DNA from 2 places in the Mesorhizobium sp. C416B genome. Region 2 is predicted to be linked to the other one. Evidence: predicted binding sites of a transcription regulator. Region 2 holds the regulator's gene; the other holds the start of a gene.
The links. The regulator PhoB, encoded in region 2, activates phosphate uptake and scavenging genes when phosphate is short. The targets are predictions, from matches to a motif close to TGTCATNNANCTGTCAT.

Region 1 (15,861 bases), 1.7 Mb from region 2:
GATGTTCCAGTCGCCGGCCGCCCAGTTGCCATCCATGGCGCAATTTTCGAAGGCAATGCGCACGCCCTTGTCGGCGGCGCGCTTGGCCAGTGGTCCCCAGACCTCACGGAAGCGCGGCAGGCTGTCGGTCAGCTTCTTGCCGCGAAGGCGGCCGGTGAAGCCGCTGACCGTCGAGGCGCCGAACAGATGCGCGTTGTCGATGACGGTTTCCCAGGCCGCGAGCACGCCGCGATCGACCTCGCCATCCTCCAGCGGATTGCCGAACACGCCGATCGACGACACGGCGACATCGGCATCGCCGATCGCCTCGCCAATCTCACCGGCGAGCCGCGCCAAATCCTTGCCGCCCAGCGTCTGCCAGAAGAAGGGCTGGATGCTCTCGAAGCCGAGCGGCAGAATCTCTCTGATGTAGGCGGCCGGGTCTTCGAGATTGGCCCGCACCATGGTGCCGATGCGGATGTCGAGAAGCGGGTTTGGCATCATGATGCTTCCTGTGTGATTGCGACGCGCCGTCCGGTCTCGGCGCTTTCGATGGCGCCAAAAACCATGGCCAGGCTTTTGATGTTGTCGCTGCCACGGGTTTCCGGCTCGCTGCCGGTCTCGATGGCGTGGATGAAATCCTTGATGATGCCGAGATGACCGCCGACGCGGTCGGCGGAATCGAGCGGCGGTACTGTGATGGGCTGGGTCAGGTCGAACAGGCCGTCGCGGACCGACAACACAACCTCGGCCTTCAGTCCGTCCTCGCCGTCCCAGACCAGGCTGCCGTGCTCGGCGACGATGCGCCACGTGCTCTCCCAGCTGGTGCGGAAGCCCGCCGCGCACCAAGAGCCTGCGTAGGTGAAGCGCTTGCCGCCGCCGAGATCGAAGATAGCGCTGGCCGACGATCCCTGCCGGTACCAGGAATTCGCCGGCTCCCATTCCTGGCAAAAGACGCCGGCGGGATCGCCGCCGACCATGTAGCGGGCGGCGTCGAAAGTATGGATCGCCATGTCGAGCAAAAGCACATGCGCCATCTCCTCGCGGAAGCCGCCGAAATGCGGCGCGACGAAGAAATCGGCATGGATGCTGGTTGGCTTGCCGATGGCGCCGGAGTCGAGAAAGCGCCTGATGCGCCGGACATTGGCGACGTAGCGGCGGTTCTGCACGACCGCATGGATACGCCCCGCGTTACGTGCCGCATCGACGATGGCGCGCGCATTTTCTGGAGTATCGGCCAGCGGCTTTTCCGTCAGCAGATGGCAATTATGGGCAAAGGCGGCAAAGGCGACATCACGCCGGGCGGCTGGAACCACGACATCGAACACCGCGTCGGGCCTGGTCTGGTCGAGAACCTGATCGAGGCTGGTGCCGATGACGGCGCGATCGAGCCCGTATTCGCGTGCCCTCGCCCGCGCCCGTTCGGCGTCGAGATCGACAAGTCCGACAATGGCCAACCCGCCGATCTGCCTCGCGGCATCGAGCCAGGCCTTGCTCATCGCACCACAGCCAACGAGGACGGCATTCATCATCCGGCATTCCTCCCGTCCGGTCCCTCCAGACCGAATGTCACGGCATTTCCGGCATCACCGTAAACGCTTTTCCGTAAACGTTTACGAGAACACACCCGATGGCGTAGAATGTCAATCGGCTGCCAGCGAAAACCATCCCGAAGCCTTGGCCTGGGCGGCAGCCGGTGCTAGCCAAGACAGGGGGAGAACTGTCCTTGGCGTCCAGCATCCATGACCTCGCGCGTCACCTGAACATTTCGATCGGCACCGTGTCGCGGGCGTTGAACGGCCGCGCCGACGTCAATGCCGACACCCGCCAGCGCGTGCTCGCCGCCGCCAAGCAATTGAACTATTCGCCCAACCAGTCCGGCCGCAGCCTGCGGCAAGGCACCACCCATTCGATCGCCTTCATGCTGCAGCCGCATCCGGGCGACCAGCAATATGGCGAACCGTTCTTCATCCCGTTCCTGATCGGTCTGCAAGGCCGGCTTGCCGAGTATGGCCTGGATTTGATGGTCGTCATGGGTGAGCCCGGTCAATATCAGCAGGAGAGGCTGCGCCGCGTTGTTGAGACGCGCCGGGCCGACGCGGTCGTGTTGGCCAATACACGGCGGGAAGACGATCGGATCGACTATCTCAGCAAGGCCGGCTTTCCCTTCGCCACGCTTGGCCGAAGTCAATCCGGCGACGACACCTATCCTTCGCTCGATATAGATTTCGAGAGGGCGGGTGATGAAGCCGTCGACCGGCTGGTCGCGCGCGGCCACCGCCGCATTGCCGCCATCCGCCCTTCGCTTGATCTCAACTTCGGCTACCTGTTCCTCGACGGCTACCGCAAGGCGCTGGAGCGGCATGGCATCGAAGTCGACCCCGGCCTGATCGCTGACGGCTTCATCAACGAGGCCGGAGGCTACCAGGTGACGCCGCGCGTGATGCTCTCCAAGGACCGGCCCACAGCCATCATCTTCAACAATGACGCAATGGCGCTCGGCGGCTGCAAGGCACTGGCCGAAATGGGCATCAGGCCCGGCCACGACATCGCGGTGATCGTCATCGTCGACACGCCGCTCTGCCGTTATTTCTCGCCGGCGCTGACCGCCTTCCGTCCGTCGCTGGAGCCGATGGGCCGGCGGCTGGCCGAAATGTTGCTGGCCTCGCTTCCCGCCTTTGCCGGCCCGGAAGGTCCGCGCATCATCCGCGAAGTCTGGCCGCTGGAGCTGATCGCCCGCGACAGCGATTGATCCGCCGCGGAAGGCCGGCGGGCCTCAATCCACCTTCTTCTCGCCCCGCTCGCCGGCCTTAACGATGTCGCCGGTGGTGAACAGGATTTCCTTCAGTTCCGTGCGCCAGTCTTTCTTCTGGCGCAGCAGGAATTCCAGATCCATGCCGAAATGCTTGAACTCCTCGCCTTGCGCGTTCTTCATGATCGCCTTGGCCTGAGGGTCTTTCTCGACCGACATGCGCTGTTCGTACCAGCTGATCGCCTCGGCCTCTTCGATCAACGAGGTGATCATGCGGGCAAAGGTCCGCACCTCCTGCGTCAGTTCTTCCGGCGGCTCGTGATACTGATCGAAACCCATTTATCCCTCCCAGGCCCGGGGCTCGACCGGCCATCGCAGGCGACGCTTGGGCTCGCGTGCAACGGATCAGGCTGGAAAATGGTTCCGGAGCGCGTGCGACAAGGTCTGTCACGCAACTATCATCTTCGCGTCCTAGACCGCTCATCGGTGGGCGCGGCATCGTCGATTGCGGCGGCTTCGTCATCCGGCCGTTCCGGCCCGTTCCGTCACAAGAAGGATCTCCATGAAAAATCTGCACCGAACCGTGTCGCTCGGCGCCGCATTGGCGCTGTTTACCGCCCTGACCCCTGCCCTTGCCGGCAGCACCGCCACCGTTGGCGGCTTCGTCAACAAGGGCCTGGTCGGCGTCGGCCGCATTCCGGCCGATCAGAAGGACAAGTTCGGCGAGACCTTCGGCTCCGGCTCCGGCATGTCGATCGACGCCGCAAGCTGGACCCATGGCGCGGATGGCTACAAGGGTTCGCTGTGGCTGCTGCCGGATCGCGGCTACAATGTCGTCGGCACCACCGACTACCGGCCGCGGCTCAACACTATTCGCATCGAGTTCACGCCGACCGCACTGGGCGCCACGCCCGCTGCCGGCCAGGAACAATCAGGCGTCAAGGCGACGCTAGCCGATTCGCTGCTGCTCACCGACGACAAGGGCGCAGACGCCACCGGCCTCGATCCGCTCAACGGCGTGCGCGCGGCGAGCGGCGACCTGCCGATCCTGCCCGAGGCCAATGGCAAGCTGGCGCTCGACAACGAGGCGATCGCGCGGCTGCCCGACGGCACCATGTTCATCTCTGACGAATACGGCCCCAACATCTACCGCTTCTCGGCCGACGGCCATCTGTTGTCGGCAACGCAGCCGCCGGCCGCTTTGGTGCCGATGCGCAAGGGCGGGCCGAACTTCGCCTCCGACAATCCAGGCCCCGGTGCAGCCGAACCCGATCCGAAGGATCCCGAAACCGGCCGCCAGAACAACCAGGGCCTCGAAGGCATGGCGCTGACGCCGGACGGCAAGTCGCTGATCGCTGTGCTGCAGTCGGCGCCCCGCCAGGATGGCGGCGATTCGCCCGCGACGCGCCAGAACACCCGCGCCCTGGTCTACAACGCCTCCGACCCGGCCCATCTCAAGCTGGTGCATGAATATGTCGTGCCGCTGCCGGTGTTCAAGGTCACCAAGGACAAGACCAAGGTCGCCGCGCAGAGCGAGATCGTGGCGCTGTCCGACAAGACCTTCCTGATGCTGGCGCGCGACAGCGGAAACGGCCAGGGGGTGAAGGGCGATACTTCGCTGCTGCGCCAGATTTTCGTCGTCGACGTCTCTGGCGCCACCGACATTGCCGGCGGCGCCTTCGATGCCGCCGACAAGCCGCTGGCGCCCAAGGGCGTGCTCGACCCCTCGGTGACCCCGGCCAAGCTGACGCCGTTCATTGACATCAACGACAACAAGGAACTCGGCCGTTTCGGCCTGCATGACGGCAAGCCGAACGACAAGAACAATCTCTCGGAGAAGTGGGAAGCAATGTCTGTGGTCAGCCTGCTCGATCCGGCGCTGCCCGACGACTATTTCCTGTTCGTCGGCAACGATAACGACTTTCTCACCCAAGACGGTTTTCAGGTCGGCGCGCCCTACAAGGCCGACGACGGCGCCGATGTCGACACCATGTTCCTGGTCTATCAGGTCACGCTTCCGGGCCTCGCCAAGAAGTAGCCGTATACGGAAAGGCGGACGCGCCCGGCGCGTCCGCCTCTAACCGTTTGTCGGCGATCAGCGATGCCGTGAAGGCACCTATTTCAAAATCTCCGCATCCCTTGGCACGCCGGCATCGATCGGCTCGGCGGTCCGGCTCGACACAGCCATGATCTTGCCCGCGGCCGACAGGTTCGGGCGCACATAGACCTGGGCTACGCCGTTGACCCGGCTGTAGAGGTCGATGATGTCCTGGTTCATGAAGCGCACGCAGCCCGACGACGCGTTCTTGCCGATGGAATCCCATTCCGGCGTGCCGTGCAGCCGGTACATCGTGTCCTTGCCGTCGCGGAACAGATAGAGCGCACGCGCGCCGAGCGGGCTCTGCGGTCCGGGCGGCATGCCGTCCTTGTATTTCGCCAGTTCCGGCCGGCGCTGGATCATTTCCGGGGGCGGCGTCCACACCGGCCATTTCTTGCGCGCCTGGATCACGGCGCTGCCGGTCCAGCCAAACCCGGCCTTGCCGAGGCTGACGCCATAGCGCATTGCCTTGCCGCCGTCGCGCACCAGATAGAGAAAATGTTCGGATGTATCGACGACGATCGTGCCGGGTTTTTCGCCGGTCGGATCGTCCACGATCTGGCGCACGAACTTCGGATCGAGCTTGGCCACGGGGATTGCCGGCAATGAAAAGCCCTCATCGACGCGCGCCGAATACATGGTGGCGGCATCGCCCAGAGCCGGTTCGGTCGCCGGAGCGGGCGTTGGCGGCACCACGACGTCGGTCGTGGTGCAGGCTGAAAGCGCCATGGAAGCGGCACCCAAAGCGGATATTCCAAGAAACGCGCGCCGGTTCAGGCGCTCGGAAAAAAGCGGATTGTCGGACATGATCCCCCCAGCCTATTCATCATATCCAACAGGATATGCGACCCCACGCGGCGACGACCCATATCCCATTCCGAATGTTTTGAGAACTGATTAGCTTGAAGCCGCCAGGTGGCATGTTCCAATGCCGCATCGACCTTGTCCGTTAAATCGGCGATCATTGCCGGGCGGACTTTGAGATGAACCTTCGCCGAACAGCCCATGGACGAAAAAATACCACCGCGCCGGCGCACCGGCGACCTGACCAGCGGCCCGATTCCGCGCACGCTGCTTTTGTTCGCTCTGCCGGTGCTCGGCTCCAACGTGCTGCAATCGCTCAACGGTTCGATCAACGCCGTCTGGGTCGGCCGCTTCCTCGGTGAATCGGCGCTGACCGCCACCTCCAACGCCAATCTGGTGCTGTTCCTGATTCTCGGCACCGTGTTCGGCATCGGCATGGCCGCGACCATCCTGGTGGCGCAATCGGTCGGCGCCCGCGACCTGCCCGAGGCGCGGCGCATCGTCGGCACCAGCGCCAGCTTCTTCTTCCTCGTCTCGGCTATCTTCGCCGTCTGCGGCTGGATCTGGGTCGACGCCATCCTCAACACACTGGGCACCCCGCCCGATGCGCTGCCGCTGGCGCGCTCCTATCTGCGTATCATCTTCGTCGCCGTGCCGATGATGAACCTTCTGTCCTTCGTCATGACGGTGCTGCGCGGTGCGGGTGATTCGCGCACGCCATTCTTCTTCATGGCGCTCGCGGTCGTGCTCGACATCATCCTCAATCCGCTGCTCATTCGCGGCATCGGCCCCTTCCCCGAACTCGGCATCGCCGGCTCCGCCACCTCGACGCTGATCGGCCAGACGGTGAGCGTGATCGCCATCCTCGTCGTGCTTTATGCCAAAAAGCATCCGTTGCGGCTCGCCGGCGCGAACCTCGCTCTGCTGCGGCCGGATCCGGCGCTGCTCAGGATCGTCGTCTTCAAGGGCGTGCCGATGGGCCTGCAGATGATCGTCATTTCGGCGGCGGCGCTGACCGTGATGGGCATCGTCAACTCCTACGGCTCGCAGGTCGCCGCCGCCTACGGCATCGCGGCGCAGCTGTGGACCTATATCCAGATGCCTGCACTGGCGATCGGAGCCGCAGTCTCGTCGATGGCGGCCCAGAATGTCGGCGCCGGGCGCTGGGACCGCATCGGTCGCATCGCGGCGTCCGGCGTCGGCTTCAACCTGGTGCTCACCGGCGCCCTGGTGGCGCTGCTGTTCCTCTTCGACAGGCCGGTGCTCGGCCTGTTCCTTAGCCGCGACAGCACCGCAATCGACATTGCAGCCCACATCAACAAGGTGGCGTCCTGGTCGTTCATCCTGTTCGGCGTCACCATCGTGCTGTTCGCCACCGTGCGCGCCACCGGTGCCGTGATGCCGCCGCTGATCATTCTGGTGATTTCCGTGCTGGTCGTGCGTACCGGCTTTGCCTACTTCTTCAGGAGCTACATCGGCGAGGAAGCGCTGTGGTGGAGTTTTCCGGCGGGATCGATCACCTCGCTGGTGCTGGCCGCCGCCTATTATCGCTTCGGCCGCTGGCGCACCATGCACATGATCGAGGACCGGCCGGCCGCCGGCGAGCCGCCCGACACCGGCCTCGGCATCCCGCGCGGACGGGCAAACATGGCGCCCGAGACGCCAAACGGGTGAGGCTCAGCGCGCGTATTTGACGCCGAACCCCAGCGCTACGACAGAGAACAGCGTGATCATGCCGGCGAAGGCCAGGCTTGCCGTCGTCGGAGTGGCCCAACTCGACAGCAGCCCAATGCCGATCACCGGCAGCGCATTGCCGCAGAAGCAGCAGATGAAGAACGCCGACACCAATTCGGCGCGACGCTCGGCAGGTGCGATCTGGCTCACCACCTGCAGGCCGCCGCGATAGCCGAGCGCCGCCGCCACGCCGCACACAGCGGTGGCGGCAACCATCAGGGACATCGACGCGAAAAACTGAGCAGCAACCATCAGCCCTACGGCCGGGATCATCAGCGCCAGCGCGGCCAGCATGCCGGCGCGACTGGACAGTCGGGTCGTGGCCAGAATGGTCGCGGCCGCAACGATCGACAGTTCAAAGAACAGCCCGCCGGCCTCGGCATGGTTGGCCACATGCAGCTGCTGCGCCAGGATGCTCGGCGCTAGGGCTGCATAGAAGCCGACCAGCGCCATGGCGCCGAAGCCGGTGACGGCCGGCGCCACGAAAGCGGCGCGGATATCAGCGGGCACCGACAGCCGCGGCCGCAGCGAAACGTCGACCAGCCTTCCCGGCCGCGAAACGGTTTCCCTGGTGCGCCAGATCAACAGCGTCACCACCACGAGCAAGGCAAGATAGACCGCAAACGTTAGTCTCAACGGCCAGGGCGCATATTCGGCGAGCAGGCCCGATGCCAGCGCGCCGAGGCCAAGGCCAACGAAGTTGGTGCTGGTGGCGATGATTGCCGCGCGCGATTTGTCCTTACCCTCGATCAATTCGGCAAGCCAGGCCGTGCCGGTTCCCGCGCCGACGCCGATGCCAAGGCCGCTCAATATGCGGGCGACATCGAGCCATGCGACGTTCTCGGCCAACAGGAACACCAGCGCGCTGACCACCGCTATGGCCATCGACGCCAGCGCCGCAGGACGGCGGCCAATGCCGTCGGACAAGCGCCCGAACATCAGCAATGCGCCGAGATTGCCGACGACATAGACGGCGTAGACCAGCGTCAGCGTGATCTGCGAGAAACCGAAGGCCTGCTTGTAGATGACGTAAAGCGGCGTCAGCACCGTGCTGCCGGCGAACAGAGCGGCGATCATGGCGGCAACCGCGGCCATCGCGGGCCGGCCATCGAGTCCGTTGTCGCGCGTTATGGTCTCGGCATAGCTGGTCATGGCAACCTCCGGCCAATCGCCCAACGCCCAATTGCGCCCCAACGTCCATGTAAGGATGGCCGTTCCACGCGCCGAACTTCATCCTGACAACCTTGTCAGGATGGTCTTGCCCGAAATCCTCGCTTAACGTCTTTCCATCGAGAAGGAGAATCCATGGGAAAAGGCAGAGTCGAGGCATTCACCGATGGGGTGGTCGCCATCATCATCACCATCATGGTGCTGGAGCTGAAAGTGCCCCATGGGGAGGATTTTTCAGCGCTTCTGCCGCTGTGGCCGATCTTTTTCAGCTATGTCTTGTCGTTCATCAATGTCGGTATCTACTGGAACAATCTGCACAACATGTTCCACACCGTCCAAAGGGTCGACGGCCGCGTGCTGTGGGCCAACCTCAACCTTCTGTTCTGGTTGTCGCTGATGCCGGCGACGACGGCCTTCATGGGCGAGAACCATTTCGCGCCGGTCCCCGTCGCCGTCTATGGCATCGACCTGGTGCTGTGCGCGGTCGCCTACACCTTTCTCGCCACCAAGCTGCACCATTTGCACGGCAACGACACCGCCTTCGCCAAGGCGCTGGGCAATGACCGCAAGGGCAAGATCTCGGTGGCCCTCTACGCCGCCGCCGTCCCGCTTGCCTTCGTCAACCAATGGATCGGCGTTGCGATCTTCGTGCTGGTGGCCGCCGTCTGGTTCGTTCCGGACACGCGTTTTTCGCGGGTGCTGGAAAAGTAGCGTAGGACGCCTCTACTTGCGCATCGCCTTCAGCTTTTCGGCAACCGACGCGGCTAGGTCGGCATAGCGCTCCTCCAGCCGCTCGGCCGCCTTGATGATCGAAAAATCATGGCCGAATTTTTCCAGCGCCATGCGCAATTTCTCGACGAACTCGGCCTGTTTTTCGAGTGCCGAAAACAAGGTCTTCACCTGCGCTTCGCTTATGTCCGGATTGGCAAGCATCTGTGGCACCTCGCGGCCCATCTGGTCGCCGGTGGCGGTCTGCTCCTTCAGGATCGCAACCCAGTCGGTCAATCGGCAGTCTCCTGTTCAGCCGCAGCATGCACAGCCGCCGTTGATGCGGTCAACCCGAACACGCGGGACGGCCTTGCACGATGCGCGTCCCGCGCTAAGTTCGGCGCCACCCGAACCCTAGGAAAAAGATCATGACCTCCGACGCCGAAATCCAATCCGCTTTGCCCGCCCTCAGCCGAGGCAACGTCGCCGTCATCACCGGGGGCGCCAGCGGCATCGGGCTTGCCGCCGCCAAAAGGCTGGCGGCTATGGGCATGAGACTGGTGCTGGCCGACATTGGCGGCGCGCGCCTCGATGCGGCCCGCCAGGCAGTCGCCGCGATCGCCGGCGAGAATGCCGTGCTTGCGGTCGCCACAGACGTCTCGAAGGCCGACGAACTCGGCCGGCTGGCGGAAAAGACGCATGCCGCTTTCGGCGCCGTATCGCTGCTGATGAACAATGCCGGCGTCGGCAACAATCCGGGAAAACCGTGGGAGAACGGCGACGCCTGGAAGCGGCTGATCGACATCAATTTCTGGGGCGTCGTACATGGCGTCGAGGCCTTTGCGCCGGCCATGCTGGCCTCCGGAGAGCCGGGCCTGATCATCAACACCGGCTCCAAGCAAGGCATCACCACGCCACCCGGCAATCTCGCCTACAACGTATCCAAATCGGCATTGAAGACGTTCACCGAAGGGCTGGCGCACGCATTGCGCAACGAGCCGGGCGCGAAGGTCGCGGCGCATCTTCTCATTCCCGGCTTCACCTTCACCGGCCTCACCGAAGGAGCGGTCGAAAAACCCGCTGGCGCCTGGACCGGCGAGCAGGTGGTCGACTTCATGCTGGCTTCGCTGGCGCGCGGGGACTTCTACATCCTCTGCCCCGACAATGAGGTGATGCGGCCGACCGATGAAAAGCGCATGGCCTGGGCGATCGGCGACATCATCGAGAACCGGCCTGCTCTCTCGCGCTGGCACCCCGACCATAAGGACGCTTTCGCGGCCTTTATGGGAAACTGATCGTCGAACTCAGCCAAAGCCGAGACTCAGGCGGGCGCGCGTTTTTTCGCGGTGCGCTTTTGCGCGACGGCCTTCTTGCCCGCCAGTTCGGCGAGCTCGTGGTCATGGCGTTTTGCCGCCCGCTCGCATTTGTCTCTGATCTCCTCGACCTCGGATTCGGTCAGGTGCTCGATGCCGATGAAATGATTGTGGCCCTCGCTGACGCGGATCAGTTCGTCGAGCTTGGCCTGAACCGCGGCGCCGTCGCGGTTCTGGGTGTTCTGAATCAGGAACACCATCAAAAAGGTGATGATCGTCGTTCCCGTGTTGATGACGAGCTGCCACGTATCGGAGAAGCCGAAGAATGGCCCGCTTACCGCCCAGACGATAACGATGGCGCAACAGGCGATGAAAGTCGGCGGCAGGCCCGCCAAGTGCGAAACGGTGTTGGCGATTCTGGTAAACAGCTTTTCGATCATTCACATCCTCAACCGTTCAAAGCGCGACGAGCTGACCAAGGCCGCATTCATCGCTCCAACAATAAACAACCGGCAGCCGCTTCCGGTTCCCTGTCGCAGAGGGCATCGCTGGTGCAATTGTATGCACGCCAAAGGCGCAGCGCCGTGAAAAGCCGCCTTATCGGTTTGTTGCCATTAGTCACCATGCAGGCCAAAACCTGTTCGTTCCGCTTCACGGCGGATTTGTCTCCAAGCCCCTTCCGCTGGGCCACCCCCGCATGGCGGAAGGGGTTCGTTGCGTTGCCGCAGACCGGCGGAACTCTTCCCGACACGTGCCGTTCAGAATTTTGGCGCCAGGATTTCGGCCAGCCAGTCGATGAAACCGCGCACGCGCGGCGAGCTCTCAGGAATGCTCTTGCTCCCAGCGATGGAGGAAATCCTCAATCGGCAAGGCCTGCATGTCGGGAACCGCTTTGGCGAGTTTCTCCGGCGGCCAGTCCCACCAGGCGAGGCTTTCGATCCGCGCCGCGATCTCGGAGGGAAAGCGCATGCGCAACGGCTTCGCCGGTACGCCGGCGAGGATTGTGTAGGCCGGTACATTCCGCGTCACCACCGCATTGGCGCCGACGATGGCGCCATTGCCGATGCTGATGCCGGGCATGATGACGGCGCCATGGCCGATCCAGACATCGTTGCCGATGCCGACCGCCTTGGCCTGCCGCCGCGCGCGGAACGCCGCGTCGACGCCCAGCCAGCGGAAATACTCGTTCGGCCGGTAGCTGAGCTTGTGCTGCGTGATCCGCTCGATCGGATGCTCTAGCGCATTGATGCGGCTGTTGGCGGCGATCGAGCAGAATTTTCCGATCGTCGTGTAGATCGCCTCGGCGTGGCGCTCGAAATAGGAGAAATCGCCGACATGGACCTCGCGCAGCACCACCCGTTCGCCGATCGAGGCATAGCGGCCAAGCTTGCACGCTTTCAGCTCCGCGGTCGGATGGATGCGCGGCTCCGGATCTTTCAGGACGAGGTTTTCAGTACGGTCCATGCGGCGGATTTACCCCCGCGCAATTGCAGAAGCAATTGTCGCGTCGCGATCGGACCCGCAGGCGGGTGGATCGTGCGTCGGCTCCGACCGGCTATTTCGGCTTGCCGCCGGTCCACACCACGTTCTGGCCGAACAGCGGCACGGTCGTCACCGACATTTTCGCCGAGCCGTCCTGCACCTGGCGCGAATGCGAGAGATAGATCAGCGTCTCGTTCTTCTTGTCGTAGATGCGGTTCACCACCTGCTTCTTCCAGATCAGGCTGATGCCTTGCTTGAACACCTCTTCGCCGCCCTCGCTCATGTCGATGTCGCCGATGGTGATCGGCCCGGTCTGGCGGCAGGAGATCGAGGAATCAGACGGATCCTCGAACCAGTTGCCCTTGTGCAGCCGGTCGATGACGCTGCGGTCGAAATAGGAAACATGGCAGGTCACGCCGTCGATCTTGGGGTCCTTGATCGCCTCGACGATGATGTCGTTGCCGACCCAATCGACGCCGACCTTGCCGACCTCCTCTCCCGCGGCGGCACCGGCGCCAAGGGCAATGCATGCGGGCAGCGCGCCGCCGATCAGTTTCTGCCCAATCCGTCTCTGCCCAGTCCGTCTTTGCAAGGGAGCCTCCTCAGGTTCGGTTTGCCGGTCTCAGGTGGGATAAGGGCCAGCTGTTTGCAAGGTAGCGTCCAGCCCGGTTGCGGCAACGCGGCATCTTTGCCTTGCCCCCTGCGACCGGCTAAGACTGCCGGCAGAGAGGCGCCGATCCGGCGCTCGATGATTTCTGCTACGGACAATTACTGATGATGCGTTCAATTCTGGTCGGCATTCTCGTTCTGATGGCGGCGGGCATCGGCTGGCTCACCTTTGACTTCTATCGCGGCCACTATGGTGGCGAACCGTATGGCGCGCCATTCACGCTGGTCGACCAGAAAGGCGCGCCAATCACCGAAGCCGCCTTCCGGGGAAAACCCAGCATCGTCTTCTTCGGCTTCACCCATTGCCCGGAAGTCTGCCCGACCACTTTGTTCGAAATGGCCGGCTGGCTGAAGACGCTGGGCAACGACGGCAAGAACCTCAACGCCTACTTCGTTACAGTCGATCCAGAGCGCGACACGCCGCCGGTGATGAACACTTACGTCAGCAATTTCTCCGACCGCATCGTCGGCATATCGGGCGATCCCGACAAGGTGCACGCCATGGCGAAGTCCTTCAACATCTATTGGAAGAAGGTCGACACCGGCGACGGCGATTACACGATGGACCACACCGCCTCCGCGCTGCTGCTCAACGCCAAGGGCGAGTTTTCGGGCACCATAGCCTATGGCGAAAGCGCCGATACCGCGATCGCCAAGCTGAAGCGGCTGGCGGCAGGCTAGGCATGATCCCGAAACGTGGATTCCGGTTTTCTCGGACAGAAAAGTGTTGTCCAGAGATCATGCTCAAACAAGAGACCAGCTGATGGGTCAGACCAGGCTCCACTTCATCGCTGGGAAGATCGAGGCCGACCGCATCTTTGCCGCGCTCGAACCGGCTTTCGAGGATGAAGGCCTGCCGATCGCCGTGCTCGAAGTCGATGAAGACCGCGACATCTATGAGGTTTCGCTCTACACCGACGGCAATGTCGACGCGGTTGAGGCGCGGCTAAGGGACAGCCTTGCCGGACTGTCCCTGTCGAAGCCGATCGAGCGCGAGGTTCTGCCCGACATCGACTGGGTGGCGCGCTCGCTGGAGGGACTGAAGCCGGTGCGCGCTGGACGTTTCTTCGTCCATGGCGCGCATGACCGCCGGAAGCGCCACAGCGGCGAACTCGCCATCGAGATCGAGGCCGGCCTTGCCTTCGGCACCGGCCATCACGGCACCACTGCCGGCTGCCTCGAAATGCTGGAACGGGTCGTGCGCCGCGAACGTCCCAGGAATGCCCTCGACCTGGGCACCGGCAGCGCGGTGCTGGCGATCGCCGTCGCCAAACTGGCGCATATTCCGGTGCTGGCGACCGACATCGATCCGATCGCCGTCAGGGTCGCCGCCGCCAATGCCCGCCTCAACCACGTCAAGGCGCTGGTCGAAACGGTGACGGCGCCCGGCTTCCACCACCCGATCTTCGGCAAGCGCGCGCCTTTCGACCTCATCGTCGCCAACATATTGGCGCGGCCGCTGATGCGGCTGGCGCCTGAGATGGCCAGGCACATCAGCCTCGGCGGCTCGATCGTGTTGTCCGGCATCCTCGAGCGGCAGTGCAATGCGGTGATCTCGGCCTATGTCGGCCAGAATTTCCGGCATGTCAGGACCTTGCATCGCGAAGGCTGGGTAACGATCCACCTGAAGCACTGAGACGCAACGCGCTTTGGACCATCCGAGGCTGTTTGCGATTGGCGAAAATCGATTCCGGTTTTCCGGGTCATGCGCTACGGTCGCGCCCGATACAGGAGGCATACGATGTTCCAGACCTTCGATTCCGCAGGCGACCCGAGCGTCGGCAAGCCGCGCGTGACGTTGCTGCGGCGATGGCTGGCGGATAATGGCCTCGACGGTTTCCTGGTGCCGCGCGCCGACGAGCACCAGGGCGAGTATGTCGCCGACCGCTCGGCGCGGCTGAAATGGCTGACCGGCTTCAGCGGTTCGGCCGGCGTCGCGCTCGTGCTGCGCGACCGCGCCTTCATGTTCGTCGATGGCCGCTATACCTTGCAAGTGCGCCACGAAGTCGATCTCGACATTTTTGCAATCGAGAGTCTCGTCGACAACCCGCCGGCCTCCTGGATCAAGGACAATCTCGGCAAGGGCGCCAGGCTTGGCTTCGACCCCTGGCTGCACACGATCGCTGAGGTCAAGGCGCTGAAGGCTTCGGCCGAGCAATCCGGCGCGACGCTGGTGCCGCTGGACAATAACCCGATCGACATCATCTGGAAGGATCAGCCCGAGCCGCCGGTGGCGCCGGTCGAGATCCACCCGATCGGCTTTGCCGGGGAACTCGCCAAGGACAAGCTGGCGCGGCTGGCGGCGGCAATCGGCAAGGACGGCGCGACGCACGCCGTGCTCACCGACCCCTCCTCGATCGCCTGGGCCTTCAACATCCGTGGCGGTGACGTGCCGCACACGCCGCTGGCGCTCGGCTTTGCGATCCTCGCCGCCGACGGCAAGCATCAGCTGTTCATGGACAGCCGCAAGTTTTCGCGCACGGTCGCCGCCTATCTCACCCAACTCGCCGATCTGCACGAGCCCGGCGAATTCGAGGCGGCGGTCGCAGCCCTTGCCAAGGGCGGCGCCAAGATCGGGCTCGATCCGGTGCTGGCGGCGGAAAAGCTCAAAATGCTGGTCGAGGACAATGGCGGCGCATTTGTTTCAGCGGCCGATCCCGCCCGCATTCCGCGCGCCACCAAGAACCAGGCGGAAATCGCCGGCAGCCGCGCCGCGCACCGCCGGGACGGCGCGGCGGTGGCGAAACTGCTGTGCTGGCTGGAACGGCAGGAGCCGGGCACGCTCGACGAAATAACCGTTGTCACCAAGCTGGAGGAAACGCGCCGGCAGACCGGCGAGGAAACGCAGATGCCGCTGCGCGATGTCTCCTTCGACACCATTTCCGGCGCCGGGCCGAACGGCGCCATCATGCACTACCGCGTCTCGCGCGCCACCAATCGCAAGCTGGCAAAGGGCGAGCTGTTCCTGCTCGATTCCGGTGCCCAGTATCAGGATGGCACCACCGACATCACCCGCACCGTGCCGATCGGCCAGCCGACCGAGGAGATGCGCGAGCGCTTCACGCTGGTGTTGAAGGGCATGATCGGCATTTCGACGCTGCGCTTTCCCGCCGGCACGCGCGGCTCGGAAATCGACGCGGTGGCGCGCATGG
Region 2 (15,861 bases):
CAGGACCACATCGCCGAGCGCGAAGCAGAAATCTCGGCCGGCCTGGTGGGCTCCAGGCAACTGCCACGCAATGACGGCCGTACGCTGATTGCCTCGCTGGCGCCGCTCGCCGGCGGCAAAAGGCTGATCTCCTATGTCGACGTCACCAACATGAAGGATCGCGAGGCTGAACTCGCCCAAGCGCTGGAGAAATCGCGGCTGGCCGAGGCGGTGATCAACGGCGTCAAGGACCCGATCTTCGTAAAGGACGACAATCTGCGTTTCGTCTTCGTCAATGAGGCGTTTTCGGCACTGTTCGGACAGAGCCCGCAAGCGATGCTGGGCAGGCCCGGCGGCGACTTCCTCAAGCAAAAGGACGCCGCGCAATTCGAAGACAGCGAACGCGCCGTGCTGGCGACCGGCACGCCCTACGAGGTCGAGGAGACTTTCGACGCCGAGGGCGCCAGCCGCTCGCGCATCGTGCGCAAGAACCGCGTCGGCATGCCCAGTGGCCGCAACTATGTCGCCGGTTTCCTGTTCGACATTTCCGACATGAAGCGCCGCGAGACCGAGGCCGAGGACGCGCGCAAGAACCTCGCCACGGTGCTGGAGTCGCTGCCGGCGGCCGTCATCATCTATGACCGCGACGACAAGTTCATCTTTGCCAATCGCAAGCTGCAGGACACGCTGCCGGCGCTGAAACCGGCATGGCAGCCCGGCCGCACCTTCCGCGAGGCGTTGGAACTTGGACATTCCGTGGGATATTTCCGCTTCAGTGGCGATCCGGAGACCGACAAGCTCTATGACGGCGATCGAGACATCTGGCTGGATGCCATTCTCGCCCGCTACCGCCTGCCGAACTCCTCCTACGAACGGAGCAATCCCGACGGCCGCTGGTATCAGGTCTACGATATGCGCACCGAGGACGGCACCTTCATCGGCGTGCGCGTCGACATCTCGGAGATCAAGAGCCGCGAAAAGGCGCTGCAGGAAAGCATGCGCCAGATCGACCTGTTCCGCCACGTCATGGACGAACTGCCGGTCGCCGCCTTCATCAAGGCGCAGGATCTGAGCATGGAATTCGTCAACAAGGCCTGGTGCGCGCTGACCGGCATCCCCAAGGAGGAGGTCATCGGCCGAACCGATCTCCAGCTTTTCGGCATAGACGACGCCGAAACCTACACCCATGACGACACCCAGGTCGTCGTCACCGGCCGCGGCCGCGAGATCGAGGAGCCCGTTACCCATCGCGACGGCACGGTGCGGCAATTGATGACGCGCAAGAGCCGGCTGGTGGCGCTCGATGGGTCGGTGCACCTGGTCGGGTCCAGCACCGACATCACCGACGTCAAGGCGCGCGAGCAGGCGTTGGAAGAGAGCATGCGCGAGAACGAGGTGTTCCGCAATCTCATCGACAACGTGCCGGTGTCGATCTACGCCAAGCGCTCCGACCTCAGGCAGTTCTACGTCAACAAGGGCTGGTGCGACCTCACCGGCCTCCGCAGGGAAGACGCGATCGGCAAGACGGACATCGAGATTTTCGGCGAGGACGGCGAAGCCTTCGTCAACAGCGATCTCGCCGTGCTGCGCACAGGCGATACACAGGAGATCGAGGAAACGGTGACGCTTGCCGACGGCAGCGTGCGCCACCAGTTCGCCCGCAAGGGCGCGATGATCGCGTCCGATGGTTCGCTCTATCTGATTGGGTCGACCACCGACATCACCGAACTGAAGCTGCGCGAGGCCGAACTGCGCGAGGCGCGCCAGCGCGCCGTACTGGCCGACCGCGCCAAGTCGGAATTCCTGGCCAATATGAGCCACGAGATCCGCACGCCGATGAACGGCGTACTCGGCATGGCCGAGTTGCTGGCCAAATCCGACCTCGATCCCAAGCAGAAGACGTTCACCGACATCATCGTCAAATCGGGTAACGCGCTCTTGACCATCATCAACGACATACTGGACTTCTCCAAGATCGATGCCGGACAGCTGGTGCTCGACCCTGCGCCCTTCAACCTGCCCGAAGCGATCGAGGATGTGGCGACGCTGATATCGACGCGCGCCAAGGAGAAGGACCTCGAGCTCATCGTGCGCGTCGAGCCGGGCCTGGAAAGCCTGTTCGTCGGCGATGTCGGTCGCATGAGGCAGATCGTCACCAATCTGGTCGGCAACGCGGTGAAGTTTACCGACGAAGGCCACGTGCTGGTCGACGTGACCGGACAAAGGGGGCCGACGGGGACAAAGCTTACCGTTTCGGTCACCGACACCGGCATCGGCATTCCGCAGCAGAAACTGAAGCTCGTCTTCGAAAAATTCAGTCAGGCCGACACCTCGTCGACCAGACGCCACGAAGGCACGGGGCTCGGGCTCGCCATCACCTCGCGGCTGGTCGAGTTGATGGGCGGCGAGATCGGTGTCGAGAGCGCCGAAGGCAAGGGCTCGACCTTCTGGTTCACCGTGACATTGCCCAGGGCCGAGGAACAGACCGGACGGCGGATCATGCCGGTCGACGTGACCGGCTCACGGGTGCTGATCGTCGACGACAATGCCGTCAACCGATCGATCCTGAGCGAGCAGATGGCGTCATGGACCTTCGATTCCTGCGCCGCCGAAAGCGGACCCGAAGGGCTCAAGGTGCTGGTCGCCGCGGCTGCCTACGGCGTGCCGGTCGATTGCGTCGTGCTCGATTATCAGATGCCGGGGATGAGCGGCGCCGAGATGGCGCGCGTCGTGCGCAGCACCGCAGGGCTGGCCGACACGCCGATCATCATGCTGACTTCGGTCGACCAGTCGCTCGCCAACACCAGCTATCGCGATCTCGGCATCGACGCCCAGCTAATCAAGCCGGCGCGTTCCTCGGTGCTTCTGGAAACGCTGGTCGCCACCATCCAGCGGCACCATCACAATATCACAGACGGCCGTGTGCTGCCGGCGGCAAGCAGCGGTTCCGGCGGCGGCAGGAACGAACCGTCGCCGGCAAAGCCGCCGCTCGCTGCCTCGGAACGCGCCCTGCTGCAACCGCCGCCGGTTCGTGCCCGCGCCCGGGCCGCCGGGGATGAACGTCGGCTCGACATCCTCGTTGCGGAGGACAATGAAGTGAACCAGATGGTGTTCACCCAGATAATCGGCGAAACCGGCTACAGTTTCGAAATCGTCGGCAACGGCCGCAAGGCGCTTGATGCCTTCGGCCGGCTTAATCCGCGCATGATCCTGATGGACGTCTCGATGCCGGAGATGAACGGGCTCGAGGCCACCGCCGCAATTCGCCGGCTGGAAGAACATACGGGTATGCATATCCCGATCGTCGGCGTCACCGCGCATGCCTTGAAGGGCGACCGTGAGCGCTGCCTGGAAGCCGGCATGGACGACTATCTGCCCAAGCCGATCAGCCCCAGGGCGCTGCTCGAAAAGGTCGAGCGCTGGGTCGGCATATCAGGCGAAGCCCAACGAGACGCTGGATAGCAACCTGCGGCGCCGGCCGGGATTCGGCCGCGCCGCAACAGCCAAGGCTATGGTGCGATCGCACCATATCAAAGCTGGCGCCCAGTCAGGACAATGGTCGCAACGAAACCGCTCATTCAGTTACGGGCGGGAGCAAGCGACCGCCGACAAGAAACAGCGTCGAATCTACCCCAACGGACCTGTTTTTGGCGATGGCTCGGCCAAAATTCGCTCTGGCCACGGGCAACGCGCTCCCGTCCGATTTTTCTTTCTCGGCATCGCGGCCTGCGATCTGCCGGGACTTGATGCCAGCACGAATCGCGCAAGCGTCTGATTCCAGCGGCAACTTCCATCCCCACAAACCGGCTTAAAGGCTGCGGCTCACGAGGCGTCTGTGCGACGTTACCGGGCTGACACGAAACTGTCATGCGACTGTAATAATCGAAGGCTATTGGCCTCAGCGGGCGCCGGTTTGAAGAGGGCGCCAAGAGACCATCTTCCGAACAGGAGCAGGCCACATGAAGAAATTCCTCGTTACGGCATCGGCCGTGGCGGTAGCGTTCGCCGCATCGTCCGGTGTCGCCGCTGCGCGTGACCAGATCCAGGTCGCCGGTTCGTCGACCGTGCTGCCTTACGCCAAGATCGTCGCCGAGCAGTTCGGCGAAACCTTCACCAACTTCAAGACCCCGGTGGTCGAGTCCGGCGGCAGCGGCGCCGGCATCAAGGAGTTCTGCAAGGGCGTCGGCGAAGACACGATCGACATCGCCAACTCCTCGCGCCCGATCAAGAAGGACGAGCTGAAGTCCTGCGCCGACGCCGGCGTCAAGGACGTCCAGGAAGTCCGCATCGGCTATGACGGCATCGTCTTTGCCACCGACATCAAGGGTCCGGACTGGGCGCTGGTTCCCGCCGACATCTACAAGGCGCTCGCCGCCAAGCTGGTGGTCGACGGCAAGCTGGTCGACAACCCGAACACCAAGTGGAACCAGGTCAATCCGAAGCTGCCCGACTGGGATATCGCCGCCTATATCCCGGGTGAGAAGCACGGCACCCGTGAAGTGTTCGAGACCAAGCTGCTCGACGCCGGCTGCGACAAGGCCGCTTTGAAGGCTGCCGGCATCGCCGACGACAAGGAAATCGGCAAGACCTGCATCGCCATCCGCAAGGACGGCAAGGCTGTCGACATCGATGGCGACTACACCGAGACGCTGGCCCGCATCGACTCCAACAAGACCGGCGTTGGCGTGTTCGGCCTCGCCTTCTACGAGAACAATGCCGACAAGCTGAAGGTCGCTACCGTGGAAGGCATCGTGCCTTCGACGCAGACCATCGCCGATGGCACGTACCCCGTGTCGCGGCCGTTGTTCTTCTACGTCAAGAAGGCGCATCTGGGCGTCGTTCCCGGCCTCAAGGAATATGTCGAGTTCTTCCTTGATGACCAGATGATCGGCCCGGAAAGCCCGCTCGCCCAGTACGGCCTGGTTTCCGCTCCCGACGCCGAACGTCAGGGCCAGCGCGACGCCTTCGCCGCCGGAAAGACAATGTAATCAACCGACCGGATCAGGGCGCGGACCAAATCCGCGCCCTGATTTCGCCGCTTGCCGCAACGGCGGCGGCGATCTGAATTTTCCCTGGGGTGGGTGATGTCGTCCTTGCTCGTACTCGCCATAGTCATTGCCATAGGCGTGGTCGCTTTTGTGATCGGCCGCCAGCGCGCCGCGGCGCAGGATACCGGCAAGGTCAAGCCGCATTCGCGCGCGCATTATCATGGCTGGTGGGCCTTTCTGATCGCGGTCCTGCCTGCCGTCCTTTTGCTCGCCGTCTGGGATATCGGCTCTTCCTTCTATCTCGACCGGCATATCCATGCCGCTTTGCCCGAGCGCACCGCCGACACAAAGGTGGCCAGCGAAGCGCTCGACGCCAGCCTGGTGAAGAGCCTGGCCAAGGGCCTGCGCCGGCTCGATGGCGATACCGCACTTCCCGCTACTTTCGCCGAATTGCAGCCGCTGCTCGCCGCCAAGGGCGTGGCACTGGCCAGCGACACCCAGGACTATATGATTCCGATCGCGGTCGAGGCGAACCAGGTCCAGGACCGGCTCGGCCTGTTCAGCGCCGTGCTGACCTTCGCGCTGTCGGTCGCCGGCGCCTTCTATGCGCTGAGGCAGATCGCGCCGCGCGCCAGGGCGCGCAACAACGTCGAGAAGCTGATGCTGTGGGGGCTGCTTGCGGCCTCGACCATCGCCATCCTGACCACGGTCGGCATCGTGCTGTCGATGCTGTTCCAGACCATCACCTTCTTCGAGAGCGTGTCGCCGATGAGCTTCTTCTTCGGAACGGTGTGGGATCCGCGTTTCGCCGCCGCCGGTTCCGGCGGCAGCCAGGGTCAGTTCGGCCTGATCCCGCTACTGGCCGGCACGCTCTACATCGCCGCCGTTGCGCTTCTGGTCGCAGTGCCGGTCGGGCTGATGTCGGCGGTCTACATGTCCGAATACGCCTCGCGCAGCGTCCGGTCGGTGGTCAAGCCCGCGCTTGAACTGCTGGCCGGCATCCCGACCATCGTCTACGGCATCTTCGCCGTGGTCACGCTCGGACCGTTCCTGCGCGACCTCTCGGCAGCCCTCACCGGCGGCTCTCCCTTCATCCAGGGCCAGAGCATCTTCACCGCCGGCCTGGTGATGGGCGTCATGCTGATCCCGGTCGTGTCCTCTTTGTCCGACGACATCATCACCGCGGTGCCGCGCGCAATGCGTGACGGCTCGCTCGGCCTCGGTGCCACGCGCTCCGAGACGATCAAGCGGGTGATCCTGCCGGCGGCACTGCCCGGCATCGTCGGCGCCATCCTGTTGACGGCGTCGCGCGCCATCGGCGAGACGATGATCGTCGTGCTGGCGGCGGGCGTCGCCGCCAATCTGACGGCCAATCCGTTCGAGGCGATGACGACCATCACCGTCAAGATTGTCAACCAGCTGACCGGCGATCTCGAGTTCAACTCACCGCAGACGCTGGTCGCCTTCGCGCTCGGCCTGACGCTGTTCGCGCTGACGCTGGTGATGAACATCGTCGCCCTCTACATCGTGCGCAAGTACCGGGAGCAGTACGAATGACCGACATCCCCCTGGACACGATGGCGGGTGCCGTCGCGCGTCCGCGCCGCGACATCGGGCTGAAGGCGCGCTATGCCGCCGAACGCCGGTTCCGCATCTATGGCGTGATTGCGATCTCGGTGGGCCTGGCGTTCCTGGCCATCATGCTGATCACCATCGTCTCGAAAGGCTACACCGCCTTCTGGCAGACGACCGTGACGCTGCCGGTGACCTTCGACGAGAAGGTGATCGATCCCTCCGGCAAGCGCGCCACCGACCCTACCGTGCTGATCAAGGCGAACTATCCCAAGCTCGCCGAAAACGCGCTGGTGGCCAAGCTCGGCATCGATCCGGCCAACAAGCCGATGATGCTGAAGCTCAAGGGCTTCCTGTCGGAAGGCGCCCGCGTCCAGCTGCGCGACATCGTCTCCGCCGATCCGTCGGTGATCGGCAGGACGCGTGACGTCGACATCCTGGCTGCCGCGAACCTCGACTCGGCCTTCAAGGGTCAGATCGACCTCGGCGTCGATGAAGCGCGCCGCAAGGTGTCCAACCAGCAGATCGACTGGATGAACAAGCTTAAAGCCGACGGCGTGATGGCCGAGCATTTCAACACCGGCCTGTTCACCTATGGCGCCTCCAGCCGGCCCGAAACGTCGGGCATGGGCGTGGCGATCATCGGCTCGTTCTACATGATGGTGATCGTGCTGTTGCTGGCGCTGCCGATCGGCGTCGCCGCCTCGATCTATCTCGAGGAATTCGCCAAGAAGAACCGCTTCACCGACCTGATCGAGGTCAACATCAACAATCTCGCGGCGGTGCCGTCGATCGTCTTCGGCCTGCTCGGCCTTGCCGTGTTCATCAACTTCCTCGGCATGCCGCGCTCGGCTTCCTTCGTCGGCGGCCTGGTGCTGACGCTGATGACGCTGCCGACCATCATCATCGCCACGCGCGCCGCCCTTGCCGCGGTGCCGCCGTCGATCCGCTCGGCGGCGCTCGGCCTCGGCGCCTCCAAGATGCAGATGGTGTTCCACCACATCCTGCCGCTTGCCGCTCCGGGCATCCTTACCGGCACCATCATCGGCCTGGCGCGTGCGCTCGGCGAGACAGCACCGCTGCTCTTGATCGGCATGGTCGCTTTCGTCGCCGATTATCCGACGACGCCTTTCGATCCGGCGACCGCGCTGCCGGTGCAGATCTATATGTGGGCAAACGAGGCTGAGCGCGCTTTTGTCGAGCGCATGTCCGGCGCCATCATCATCCTGCTCGTCTTCCTCATGGCCATGAACATCACCGCGATCGTGCTTCGGCGCCGGTTCGAGCGGCGCTGGTAGAAAAAAGGCAATTTGGTATGAACATCATGACCGAACAGTCCCTTGAAAATGCAGTGGGCGACAAAATGAACGCCAAGTCGAACGAAGTCATCAAGATGCGCGGCGACAAGGTCGGCGTCTTCTACGGCGAGAAGCAGGCGTTGTTCGACGTCAATCTCGACGTCCGCCAGAACCAGGTGACGGCGCTGATCGGCCCGTCCGGCTGCGGCAAGTCGACCTTCCTGCGCTGCCTCAACCGCATGAACGACACCATCGATTCGGCGCGGGTGACCGGCAAGATCACGCTCGATGAAGACGACATCTACGACAAGAACATCGATGTCGTCGAACTGCGCGCACGCGTCGGCATGGTGTTCCAGAAACCCAATCCGTTCCCGAAGTCGATCTACGAGAACGTCGCCTACGGCCCGCGCATCCATGGGCTGGCCAAGCGCAAGTCCGACATGGACCAGATCGTCGAGCAGAGCCTGAAGAAGGCGGCGATCTGGAACGAGGTCAAGGACCGCCTGCAGGAGCCCGGCACCGGCCTGTCCGGCGGCCAGCAGCAGCGCCTGTGCATCGCGCGCGCCATCGCCGTGTCGCCGGAAGTGATCCTGATGGATGAGCCCTGCTCGGCGCTTGATCCGATCGCCACCGCCCGTGTCGAGGAGCTGATCGACGAACTGCGCCAGAACTACACGATCGTCATCGTCACCCATTCGATGCAGCAGGCGGCGCGCGTGTCGCAGCGCACGGCGATGTTCCATCTCGGCTATCTCGTCGAGGAGGGCGCAACCGACAAGATGTTCACCAACCCCGACGACAAGCGCACCCAAGATTACATTACCGGCCGCTTCGGCTGAACCTTCCGGCGGGTGAATTTCAGGCACGAGGACCAAGATCATGGGTGAACATACCGTCGCCTCCTTCGATGAAGAGCTCGGGCAGATCAGCAAGCTGATCCGCGACATGGGCGATCTGGCAGGCTCGATGGTCAGCGGCTCGACCAGGGCGCTGCTCAATTCGGACAATGCGCTGGCACAGCGTGTCGTTTCCGACGACGCCATCATGGATGCGCGCCAGCGCGAACTGGACGACCGCGCCATCACGCTGATCGCCAAGCGCCAGCCGATGGCCAACGATCTGCGCGCCGTGGTCGGCTCGATCCGCATGGCCGGCGACCTCGAGCGCATCGGCGATCTCGCCAAGAACATCGCCAAACGCGTCGGCACCGTGGGCTTGAGCGTCACGCCGCGCGACCTCTCGCACTCCATCGATGCCATGGCGCAACTGGTGCTGATCCAGGTGCAAGGCGTCGTCGAGGAATATGCCGCCACCGATGCGGCAGCTCTTGCAAAACTCAGGAATGACGACGAGCGCATCGACGTCAAATACACGTCCGTGTTTCGTGAGCTCTTGACCTACATGATGGAAGACCCTCGCAACATCACCGCCTGCACGCATCTCTTGTTCTGCGCCAAGAATCTTGAGCGCATCGGCGATCATGTCACCAACATCGCCGAAAATGCGTATTATGTGCTGACCGGCCAGCAATTGCCCGCCAATCGTCCGAAGCAGGACGAGACGGCGATGGCCACGCCGGCCTGATGAGGGTGAACTGCCTATGATCGCGCCACGCATCATGGTCGTGGAGGACGAGGAGCCACTAGGCGTGCTCCTCCGCTACAACCTCGAATCCGAAGGCTATCAGGTCGAGGTGGTGACACGCGGCGACGAGGCCGAGATCCGCCTGCAGGAAAACGTGCCCGATCTCCTGGTGCTCGACTGGATGGTGCCGGCTGTTTCCGGCATCGAGCTCTGCCGGCGGCTTAGAGTGCGGCCCGAAACCGAGCGGCTGCCGATCATCATGCTGACCGCGCGCGGTGAGGAAAGCGACCGCGTGCGCGGCCTGTCCACCGGTGCCGACGACTATCTGGTCAAGCCATTCTCGACGCCGGAGTTCATGGCGCGCGTGAAAGCGCTGCTGCGCCGCGCCAAGCCGGAAGTGCTGTCGAGCGTGCTCAAGGTCGGCGACATCGTGCTCGATCGAGAATCGCACCGGGTCTACCGCAAGAAGAGCGAGATCAGGCTCGGACCGACCGAGTTCCGGCTGCTCGAATTCATGATGCGCCATCCCGGCCGCGTGTTCTCGCGCAGCCAACTGCTCGACAATGTCTGGGGCGAGACGATCTATATAGACGAGCGAACCGTCGACGTGCATGTCGGGCGGCTGCGCAAGGCCGTCAACAACGGCCGCATGCCGGATGTCATCCGTACCATTCGCGGCGCCGGCTACGCTATTAGGGAAGACTAGGATGCTGCGCGTCGCGCCGTTGCCGGCCATTCAGGCGACATGCTTGCCGGATTTCGCCTGAATGCCCGGCGCGAAAATCTCCTGGTCGACGAAGCCGAGCGCGCGCATGGCGCAGCCTTCGCGGATCAGCGGCAGCTCGTTGGGCTCGGTGTCGAAGGAGATCGATTTCGAGTGCTGGCCGCCGGCGGTCTGGGCGATCGCTTCGCGCAATGCCGGCTCGATCAGGTCGAAGGCGGCGGCGCTGACGCCGACCATGGCGACGGGTGCCGGATCGATCAGAGCAAACAGGCTGCCGAGGCCGAAGCCGAGCGCCTCACCGGCCCTGCGATAGGCTTCGCGCTCCGGGCCATCGGTTTCGCGGGCGCGCGCGGCGAGTGCGCGCATATCAGCGTCGCCGATATCGACCGGCTCGGCATCCTCGCCCATCATTTTGGCGCTGCGCCAGATGGCGTAGTTTCCGGCATAGGCCTCGACGCAGCCGCGCCGCCCGCAGCGGCAGAGCGCGCCGCCCGGACGGTGGATCATGTGGCCGAACTCGCCGCCCGAGGAATGGGTGCCGGTGAACAGTTCGCCTTTCAGCACCAGTCCCATGCCGATGCCGTGCGACAAGAGGATGGCGATAAAGTTGTCGCGGTAGCGCTCGGGCTGGCGCCATTGCAGCGCCACCGCCATCATATTGCAGTCGTTCTCCATGGTGGCCGGAATGCCGAATTCCACTTCCAACATGTCGGCGAAGGCAATGTCGGTCAGTGGCGTGATTGGCGACCACAGCATGGCGCGCGCCTGCGAATCGGTGATGCCCTGGATGCCCATGGCAATGCGGGCGATGCTCTGGACATCGAGGTCGGGATCCTCAAGCCGCCGCCGGACGATTGCTACGCATTCGCCAATCAGCTCGTCGCGCGGCTTGGTCAGCGTGTCCAGCCGGCGCTGTTCCTCGGCGACGACGTGGCCGGCATAGTCGATGACGGTGACGGACAGGAAATTGAGCGACAGCACGACGGTCATCACCGCCGCCGCTTCCGGGTTGAGGCCAAGGCCGACCTGCGGCCGGCCGCGTTTCAGTGCGCCTGTCTCGCCAGGTTTGCCTTCAATCAGGACGCCTTCTTGAATCAGATCAGACGAGATTGCCGATATGGTCGAGTGGCTGAGGCCGGTGGTCGCCGCAATCTCGGTCCGCGACGGCTGGCCGGCCCGGCGCACGGCCGAAATCACCATGGCACGGTTGCGACGGCGCAGATCGTCGTGGCGGATTCCAACCGACATTTGTTTCCTCCCGGCCTCCTCGCGCCTCATGATAGTGAAGGCGTTCGACGGCACCAGCCAAATATTGGCAGACGCCGGCAGCCCTGTCATTGTTTATTGCGGACCTCGAAAAAATTCGGCAAGGCCATCAGAATCCATCAGAATCGATGTTGACAGCGCCTTATCATTGAACCAGTATTTTTTCGAGGCTCGAAAAAATAGGGCCTCTGTGTGCCGGCCCTCGGGCCAGTTTTGTCGCGCCGCACGCGGCGCAGGGAGGATTATGATGAACAGATTTGCAGCCGCCATGCTGGCGGGTGTCGCCATGTCGCTGGCGCTGATGTCGGTCGCGCAGGCGAAGGACAAGGTCATCGGCGTGTCGTGGTCGAACTTCCAGGAAGAGCGCTGGAAGACCGACGAGGCGGCGATGAAAACGGCGATCGAGGCTGCCGGCGACAAGTACATTTCGGCCGACGCGCAGTCCAATCCCGGCAAGCAGCTGACCGACGTCGAAAGCCTGATCTCGCAGGGCGCCAACTCGCTGATCATCCTGGCGCAGGACGCCTCGGCCATCGGCCCGGCGGTGCAGAAGGCGCTGGACGAAGGCATTCCGGTCGTCGGCTATGACCGCCTGATCGAGAACAAGGACGTCTTCTACCTGACCTTCGATAACAAGGAAGTCGGCCGCATGCAGGCCCGCGAAGTGTTCAAGGCGAAGCCCGAAGGCAACTATGTCTTCATCAAGGGCTCGGGCTCGGATCCGAATGCCGATTTCCTGTTCTCGGGCTCGATGGAAGTGCTCAAGGAAGCCATCGACTCGGGCAAGATCAAGAATGTCGGCGAGGCCTATACCGATGGCTGGCTGCCGGCCAATGCCCAGAAGAACATGGAACAGTTCCTGACCGCCAATGACAACAAGGTCGATGCCGTGGTTGCGGCCAATGACGGCACCGCCGGCGGCGTTGTCGCCGCGCTGACGGCGCAGGGCCTTGCCGGAACGGTTCCGGTCTCCGGCCAGGACGGCGACCATGCCGCTCTGAACCGCATCGCGCTCGGCACGCAGACGGTGTCGGTGTGGAAGGACGCGCGCGAACTCGGCAAGAACGCCGCCGAGATCGCCTCGCAGCTTGCCGATGGCAAGAAGACGGGCGACATTGCCGGCGCCAAGGACTTCACCACGCCTGGCGGCAACACCGTCAAGTCGCTGTTCCTGACCCCCGTCGCGATCACCAAGGACAACCTCAACGTCGTCATCGACGCCGGCTGGATCAAGAAGGACGAAGTCTGCACGGGCGTCGCCGCCGGCAGCGTCGCGGCTTGCAACTGATCTCGACGACTTGAAGAAATGAGGCGCCGCGGCTGTCAAGCCGCGGCGTTTTCTCTACGAGAATTGTGTGTTTCCGCCATCGGCGGCAAACTTCTAGGCTGTGGTCCGGCATCCGCGCCAGACGGCAAGCCGCTGGAGGACATCATGACCGACACGACCTCAAATCCGCAGGCCGATACGGCACGAGCGTCTGAACTCGGCGCGGTCGCCCGGTTCCTGAAAGCGACCGAGCTCGACACGCGCATGCTCGGCATGGTCGGCGCGCTGCTGGTCATCTGGGTCGGCATACATATCCTGTCGGGTGGGCTTTTCCTGACGCCGCGCAATCTTTGGAACCTGTCGGTGCAGACGTCCTCGGTCGCGATCATGGCGACCGGCATGGTATTGGTCATCGTGATGCGCAACATCGACCTTTCGGTGGGCTCCGTCGAAGGCGTGATCGGCATGATCATGGGCGTGGCACAGGCCGAATTCCTGATTCGCGTCATCGGCTTCCAGCTTGGAAACCCCTGGCTCTGGATCGTCGCGCTTGCCGCCGGCGTGGTGCTTGGTCTGCTGATCGGCGCGTTCCAGGGCTTCATCATCGCCTATATGCAGGTTCCGGCCTTTATCGTGACGCTTGGTGGCCTGCTGGTCTGGCGCGGCATGGCATGGCTCATCACCAGCGGGCGCACGGTCGCGCCACTCGACGCCACCTTCCAGCTGATGGGCGGCGGACCACGCGGCTCGATTGGCGCCGCTGCCAGCTGGATCGTCGGCATTGTCGCCTGCGCGGCGGTCGCCTTCGCGCTGCTCAACGGTCGCTCGCAGCGCAAGCGCTTCAGCTTTCCACTGCGCCCCGTCTGGGCCGAGACCTTGCTTGGCGTGGTCGCTTGCGCGGCCATCCTCGGCGCCGTGTGGATCGCCAATTCCTATCCATGGCCGATCGGCATCGTGCGCCAGTACGCACAGCAGAACGGCATCACCGTTCCCGAAGGCGGGCTGTTCATCGCGCATGGCATCGCCATACCGGTGCTGATGGCGGTGATTGTCGGCATCATCATGACGTTCATCACCAAGCGCACGCGTTTCGGCCGCTATGTCTTCGCCATCGGCGGCAATCCGGAGGCAGCGGAACTCGCCGGCATCAACACGCGCTGGGTGACCATGAAGGTGTTCATGATCATGGGTGTGCTGGCTACAATCAGCGCGGCGATCTCGTCGGCCCGTCTCAATGCGTCGACCAATGCGCTGGGCACGCTGGACGAGCTTTTGGTGATCGCAGCCGCTGTCATCGGCGGCACGTCGCTCGCGGGCGGCGCCGGAACGGTGATGGGCGCCATGCTCGGCGCGCTTCTGATGCAGTCGCTGCAATCCGGCATGGTGCTGCTCGGCATCGACTCGCCGCTGCAGAGCATTGTCGTTGGCGCTGTCCTGGTCATCGCCGTCTGGCTCGACACCGTCTACCGCAAGCGCGTCTAGGGAGGAACGATTATGGAAAAAACTGCTCCCACCGGTACGCCACTGATCGACATGCGCAACATCTCGATCGCGTTCGGTGGCATTCGCGCCGTCGACGATGCGTCCATCGATCTTTTCCCGGGCGAAGTGGTGGCGCTGCTTGGCCACAACGGCGCCGGTAAGTCGACGCTGATCAAGATCCTGTCGGGCGCCTACAAGCGCGATGCCGGCCAGATCTTGGTCAACGGCCAGGAGGCCTCGATCTCCAATCCGCGCGACGCCAAGAAATACGGCATCGAAACGATCTACCAGACGCTTGCGCTGGCCGACAATGTCGACGCTGCCGCCAACCTCTTCCTCGGCCGCGAACTGATGACCGCGTGGGGGACACTCGACGATGTCGCCATGGAGGCCGAGGCGCGCAAGGTGATGGGCCGGCTCAATCCGCGCTTCCAGCGCTTCAAGGAGCCCGTGATCAAGCTATCGGGCGGCCAGCGCCAGTCGGTGGCGATCGCACGCGCCATCCTGTTCAACGCCCGCATCCTGATCATGGACGAACCGACGGCCGCGCTTGGGCCGCAGGAGACGGCGCAGGTCGGCGAACTGGTAAAGCAGCTCAAGGCCGACGGCATCGGCATTTTCCTGATCAGCCACGACATTCACGACGTGTTCGAGCTTGCCGACCGAGTCTGCGTAATGAAGAACGGCCAGGTCGTCGGCACCGCGCTCACCACCGATGTGACGCAGGACGAAGTGCTCGGCATGATCATCCTGGGAAAGTGTCCGCCCGGCGCCATTCCCGGTCCGGGTGCGCTGAAGATCGCGGCCTGAGACCACGATATCATCGGCTCTCATCTTCACCGATGTTCGACCGATAAGCCGGCTAAATATACGTGATATGCCAGCCGTCATTATGGCTTGGCCGCGCCATTGTCTTGCCGCCGCGACTTGCCCATAAAGGTTCCCGAACCGTCCGTGGGCCTGCGTTGAAGAAGTTTTTCCCGATCCTTGCCTTCATTGCCGTTGCACTGATCAGCCTGACGATGGCGGGCTTCGCCTATTTCGCCACCCAGGAAGCGGCGCGCATCAAGTTCGAGGCGACGGCCGACGACGCGCTCAACCGCATCGAAAGCCGTATCGATCTGCATCTGTCACTGCTGCGCTCGACGCAGGCGCTGTTCGACGCCCGCAATGGCGAGATTTCAGGTAGCGAATTCAAGGCCTTCTTCAGCGCCCTCAATGTCGATAACAATTTCGCCGGCCTGCGCGGCATCGGCTATCTCAGGCTGGCCAAGACCGGTGACGAAGCGGCGGTCGAGCGCGACATGTTGCGCGACCGCGGCGCCGCCCACACGGTCTATCCGGACACGACACAGCCATGGCGCACGCCCGTCGTGCTGTTCGAGCCGCTCGACCCTGCCAACGAATCCACCATCGGCTACGACATGTTCACCGAGCCGGTGCGGCGCGAGGCGATCGAAAAAGCGCTGGCCGATGACGCACAGCACGCAAGCGGTCTGGTCCAGCTCGGCCAGGATACTGGCGCGGCGCAGACCTTTACCGGCTTCCTGGTCTTCGTCAGGCTCAATGTAGAAACCGCGCCGGATGGTATCAATGCGTCCAGATCATCGACATCAGGCCTTCTCTACGCGGCCTTCCGCGCCCGCGACCTGTTCCAGACCGCGCTCAGCCGCACGCCTTTGCTGCCGGTCAACACCG

Region 1: a site for PhoB is predicted at 3,177-3,193, ahead of NLY43_RS29480 (esterase-like activity of phytase family protein). Genes of this name have one in related genera too.

What each region holds. Positions count from the first base shown of each region.
Region 1 covers NZ_CP100471.1:6,073,320-6,089,180, reverse strand. Annotated here, with positions in the region: gene NLY43_RS29500 (sugar phosphate isomerase/epimerase family protein) at 1-483, opposite strand, end outside; gene NLY43_RS29495 (Gfo/Idh/MocA family protein) at 480-1,511, opposite strand; gene NLY43_RS29490 (LacI family DNA-binding transcriptional regulator) at 1,706-2,731, shown strand; gene NLY43_RS29485 (ferritin family protein) at 2,756-3,070, opposite strand; gene NLY43_RS29480 (esterase-like activity of phytase family protein) at 3,294-4,769, shown strand; gene NLY43_RS29475 (L,D-transpeptidase) at 4,848-5,636, opposite strand; gene NLY43_RS29470 (MATE family efflux transporter) at 5,835-7,307, shown strand; gene NLY43_RS29465 (MFS transporter) at 7,311-8,519, opposite strand; gene NLY43_RS29460 (TMEM175 family protein) at 8,673-9,248, shown strand; gene NLY43_RS29455 (hypothetical protein) at 9,261-9,542, opposite strand; gene NLY43_RS29450 (SDR family NAD(P)-dependent oxidoreductase) at 9,674-10,540, shown strand; gene NLY43_RS29445 (low affinity iron permease family protein) at 10,567-10,998, opposite strand; gene NLY43_RS29440 (DapH/DapD/GlmU-related protein) at 11,381-12,022, opposite strand; gene NLY43_RS29435 (CreA family protein) at 12,114-12,632, opposite strand; gene NLY43_RS29430 (SCO family protein) at 12,815-13,390, shown strand; gene NLY43_RS29425 (50S ribosomal protein L11 methyltransferase) at 13,473-14,345, shown strand; gene NLY43_RS29420 (aminopeptidase P family protein) at 14,451-15,861, shown strand, end outside.
Region 2 covers NZ_CP100471.1:4,419,591-4,435,451, forward strand. Annotated here, with positions in the region: gene NLY43_RS21600 (PAS domain-containing hybrid sensor histidine kinase/response regulator) at 1-3,441, shown strand, start outside; gene NLY43_RS21605 (substrate-binding domain-containing protein) at 3,939-4,967, shown strand; gene pstC (phosphate ABC transporter permease subunit PstC) at 5,064-6,524, shown strand; gene pstA (phosphate ABC transporter permease PstA) at 6,521-7,837, shown strand; gene pstB (phosphate ABC transporter ATP-binding protein PstB) at 7,855-8,679, shown strand; gene phoU (phosphate signaling complex protein PhoU) at 8,720-9,424, shown strand; gene phoB (phosphate regulon transcriptional regulator PhoB) at 9,441-10,130, shown strand; gene NLY43_RS21635 (ROK family protein) at 10,161-11,396, opposite strand; gene xylF (D-xylose ABC transporter substrate-binding protein) at 11,662-12,702, shown strand; gene NLY43_RS21645 (sugar ABC transporter permease) at 12,847-14,163, shown strand; gene NLY43_RS21650 (ATP-binding cassette domain-containing protein) at 14,176-14,973, shown strand; gene NLY43_RS21655 (CHASE domain-containing protein) at 15,129-15,861, shown strand, end outside.